DNA from 2 places in the Pseudoalteromonas sp. MB41 genome. Region 2 is predicted to be linked to the other one. Evidence: predicted binding sites of a transcription regulator. Region 2 holds the regulator's gene; the other holds the start of a gene.
The links. The regulator ArgR, encoded in region 2, controls arginine synthesis, uptake and breakdown. The targets are predictions, from matches to a motif close to ANTGAATANNTATTCANT.
Positions count from the first base shown of each region.

Region 1: argA (amino-acid N-acetyltransferase) is a predicted target of ArgR. The motif match lies at 1,439-1,456, and genes of this name have one in related genera.

Region 1 covers NZ_JAJJZF010000002.1:213,943-216,362, forward strand. Annotated here, with positions in the region: gene argA (amino-acid N-acetyltransferase) at 37-1,377, opposite strand; gene sucD (succinate--CoA ligase subunit alpha) at 1,561-2,420, opposite strand, start outside.
Region 2 covers NZ_JAJJZF010000003.1:38,237-40,656, forward strand. Annotated here, with positions in the region: gene LPA49_RS05410 (ABC transporter ATP-binding protein) at 1-113, shown strand, start outside; gene LPA49_RS05415 (Dyp-type peroxidase) at 178-1,077, shown strand; gene argR (transcriptional regulator ArgR) at 1,080-1,547, opposite strand; gene mdh (malate dehydrogenase) at 1,774-2,420, shown strand, end outside.

The sequences.
Region 1 (2,420 bases), on a different contig from region 2:
TTACGTGGGTGACAGCGATGTGTCACCCCTTTTACCTTAACGATTTTTTGGTAATTTAGATAAGTCTAAGCGTAATACCTTTGAGCGTCGCTGGTAGTTATACAGCGACTTTTTCTTCGCGGGCAGTTCATCGACCGTCACCAATTCAAAACCTTGTTCAATAAACCAATGAATACTGCGCGTTGTTAACGCAAATAACCCATGATAACCACACCGTTTGGCTTTATTAATTATAAAACGTAATAAATTACTGCCACGGTCTGCATCACGATATTGAGGGTGAACAGCAAGGCTTGCAAATTCACCAACCTGCTCTTCATCAAATGGGTAAAGGGCAGCGCACGCGATAATAAGTCCATCACGCTCAATCACTGTGAATTGTTCAATTTCTATCTCTAATTGCTCTCTTGAGCGACGCACTAAATAGCCCTGCTCTTCAAGTGGTCTAATTAAGTTTAAGATACCGGTTATATCACTGATCGTTGCACTACGAAGTTGTTCAGAACTTTGCGGCGCAATCTGGGTCCCAATACCATCCAAAGAGAAGAGCTCTTGCAATAAGGCACCATCTTCTTTGTAGCTGACAAGGTGACACCGATGCACCCCGCCCCGACATGCATCAATAGCAGCTTGCAAAAAGACAGGGGCGCTCAAACATGAAGGTGTATGAGTGCGATAGTGCTCTAACACTCGCTCGGCTTCGTTTGGCATTAATTCTGCTATCGCTTCGCCATTTTCATCTAAAATACCTGCATCTTGGCTAAACCCTAGCATTTTGTCTGCTCTGAGCTTTAAAGCAACCTGAGTCGCAATTTCTTCTGCGGTTAAATTAAAGCTCTCACCCGTCACTGAGGCAGCAATCGGACCTAGGAGCACAATACTATTGTTATTGAGTTGGTGGCGTATTCCCTCAACATCAATTCGCCTAACACGCCCCGAGTGGTGGTAATCAACCCCTTCATCAACGCCTAAAGGCTGCGCTATAACAAAATTACCACTGACTACATTTAAAAATGAGCCCGACATGGGGGTGCTACTTAATGACGTGGATAAACGTGCGGTGATGTCAAATTGCATTGCTCCGGCCACTTTTTTAATCACTTCAAAAGTGGTGTTATCGGTAACACGGATCTCGTTATGAAAATGACTAGTTATGCCAACCTCATTCAAAGCGGCATTAAATTGTGGCCGTGCGCCAAACACCAAAACAATCTTAATACCTAAGCTTGTTAATAGAGCAACATCATTAATAATACTTCGACAGCCTGGCTGGTCTATCGCCTCACCACCCAGCATTACAACGAAAGTCTTGCCTCTATGGGCATTTACATAAGGAGTCGACTGACGAAATCCGTCTACTAATTCTGTAGTACGCACGTGCTAATTACCTTTTAAATTCAAGCGTTTTTTATTAAAACGGAAACAGAGGAATTAGTGTAAGGAATTTTTATTCATAAATAAAGAATTTTTATTCTTTATTTATGAATAAAAATTGACAGTGAATTTAGCAATAAAAAAGGCCCGCATAAGCGAGCCTCTTTTTAAGAGATTAAAGACCGATTACCAGCCTGTTTTCTCTTTAAGTGCAGCACCGATGTCAGCTAGTGAACGTACTGTTTTAACGCCAGCAGCTTCTAATGCAGCAAATTTCTCATCAGCAGTACCTTTACCGCCTGCGATGATTGCACCCGCGTGACCCATACGCTTACCTGGAGGCGCAGTTACACCCGCAATGTAAGAAACAACAGGCTTAGTTACGTTGTGCTTGATGTATTCAGCAGCTTCTTCTTCTGCTGTACCACCGATTTCACCGATCATAACGATTGCTTCAGTTTGCTCGTCTTTTTCGAACATTTCTAAAACGTCGATGAAGTTAGTGCCAGGGATTGGGTCGCCACCGATACCAACACATGTTGATTGGCCGAAACCAGCATCAGTAGTTTGCTTAACCGCTTCGTAAGTAAGTGTACCAGAACGTGATACGATACCTACTTTACCAGGCTTGTGGATGTGACCAGGCATGATACCGATCTTAGTTTCACCCGGAGTGATAACACCTGGGCAGTTAGGACCGATCATGCGAACACCAGTTTGCTCAAGCTTAACTTTAACGTCAACCATGTCTAGTGTTGGGATACCTTCAGTGATACAAACGATAAGCTCGATGCCAGCATCGATAGCTTCTAAGATTGCATCTTTACAGAAAGGTGCTGGTACGTAGATTACTGATGCAGTTGCGCCAGTTGCTTCTACAGCGTCACGTACTGTGTTGAATACTGGAAGACCAAGGTGCGTTTGACCGCCTTTACCTGGGCTAACACCACCAACCATTTGTGTACCATACTCAAGCGCTTGCTCAGAGTGGAAAGTACCTTGGCCACCAGTGAAACCTTGACAGATAACTTTTGTATCTTTATTGA
Region 2 (2,420 bases):
GTATTGCTGGGCAGGAGCTAGAAGTTGCTGCCGAAAATGATCGTGTACTAGCGGTCGAGCAACCAGTAAAAATAAAAATAATGCCACATACGGTCAATTTTTTCGAAGATTAAACAGAACGTTATAATCCTGAATTCCTTGTCTGTATGTTTGATAACGAGTAGCTAAGGATTCATTATGGCGCAAGCGCAATCTGGGATTTGTGCTGAAGCAAACTTACACGGTTTGCACCTGTTTTTTAATGTTTATGATGGTCACGATGAGTCATTACGCAAAAAACTTAAACGCGTAAGCGTCATTCAAGACGAGTTTGCAGACCAATTCTCTGAAGCCATGTTGTCATGTGTGGTTGCGCTTGGTGCGCAGTACTGGCCGCATATACTGCCAGAGTTTATTCCAAGCCAATTACAAAGCTTTCCAAATGTGACGCACAGTGAGCACGTCATGAGTGCGCAGCCATTCGATTTGTTTGTGCAAATTCGCTCTGATCGTGAAGATGTAAATCACCTTTTTGCTCTACAAATCATTAAATTATTTACACCTGATGTTGAGCTGGTGGAACAAGTTCGTAACTTTCGCTTTTTAGATGGCCGCGATTTTAATGGCTTTATTTATGCGGGAGACACTCCGCATGGGCGACAAAAGCGAAGCACCGCACTGATTGATAAGCCGGGTCATTTTGAAGATCAGGGAAGTTATATTCATGTGCAGCGTTTTGTGCATGACCTAAGCGTGTGGCAACATTTGTCATTATCTGAGCAAGAGCAAATCATGGGGCGTACACGTCTTGATAACACGTTAATAATGCCAGCTGTTGAAACGAGTCATGCAGTACGAAGTGAATTAAAAGATGAAAAGGGTCAGCCTCTCATACTCAATCAAAGCATGCCGTTTGGTGACGTTCATAAACAGGGCATTTTAATGGTGTCGTGTGCAGCGCAAGGTGATGCGTTTGAACAGGTACTCAAAAGCCGATTAGGGCAGGGCGAATGTTATGACCATTGGCTCGATTTTACACAAGCCGACATGGGGTCTGCATTTTTCGCCCCGTCAGTAAACTTTTTAAAGCAGCTTTAACGTTAAACTGTATCGAATAATGTTCTAACGCGGTCTAGCGTGACATCGATTTCAGAAATTTTTGCAGGGGCGATAAAAATAGTGTCGTCGCCTGCAATTGTACCCAGTACACCGTCTGCCTTACCTAATGAATCAAGTAATCGGGCAATCAGCTGTGCAGCCCCTGGGCTGGTACGAATAATAATCATCATTTCGTTGTGCATGATGTCGATAACAAGCTGACGAAGAGGGCTCTTTGCGGTTGGCACACCCATTTCGGCAGGTAAACAATACACCATTTCTTGTTTTGCATTGCGTGTGCGTACAGCGCCAAATTTACTCAACATGCGTGAGACTTTACTTTGGCTAATATTATCAAAGCCTTGGTCTTTTAATGCTTCGACAATCTCACCTTGTGAGCCAAAGTTTTCTTCTTTTAATAACGATTTAAACGCTTTGATCAGTGCTTCTTGTTTGTCTTGTGGTTGCATGTTGTCGTTTCTTTTATTCATCAAATATGAAGTAATTCTACACAATTCTGCATAGTTATGCAGTATTTGTTTGCATTTGTCGTCCAAATACCGTCACGTTACAGCTAAGTTTACAACTATGGTCGAAATTATACGCGAAATAAGCAGGATAAATTTGTTTTTAGTCGCTAATTTCATTATCTTTAGGGCCACAAATATTTCCTACCTCAAATTACGGAGAATTCCAATGAAAGTTGCTGTTTTAGGCGCAGCTGGCGGTATCGGCCAAGCATTGTCTTTATTATTAAAAACAAGTTTACCTGCAGGTTCTGAATTATCGTTATACGATGTTGCCCCTGTTGTTCCTGGTGTAGCGGTTGATCTTTCTCACATCCCAACTGACGTTAAAGTTGAAGGCTTTGGTGCAGACAGCTTGGACGCTGCATTAGTAGGTTGTGATATCGTTCTTATTCCAGCGGGTATGCCACGTAAGCCGGGCATGGACCGTGCGGACCTTTTCAACGTAAACGCAGGTATCATCAAAACATTAGCTGAAGGCATCGTTAAAAACTGCCCTAAAGCGTTAGTAGGTATCATCACTAACCCAGTAAATGGCACTGTGCCAATCGTTGCTGAAGTATTCAAAAAAGCGGGTACTTACGATGCTAACCGTGTATTCGGTATTACGACTCTTGACGTGATCCGTTCTGAAGCGTTTGTAGCTGAGCTTAAAGGCTTAAGCGCAACTGACGTTAAAGTCCCTGTTATTGGTGGTCACTCTGGTACAACCATTCTGCCACTTCTTTCACAAGTTGAAGGCGTTACTTTCACTGATGAAGAAGTTGCAGCACTTACTCCACGTATCCAAAATGCAGGTACTGAAGTTGTTAACGC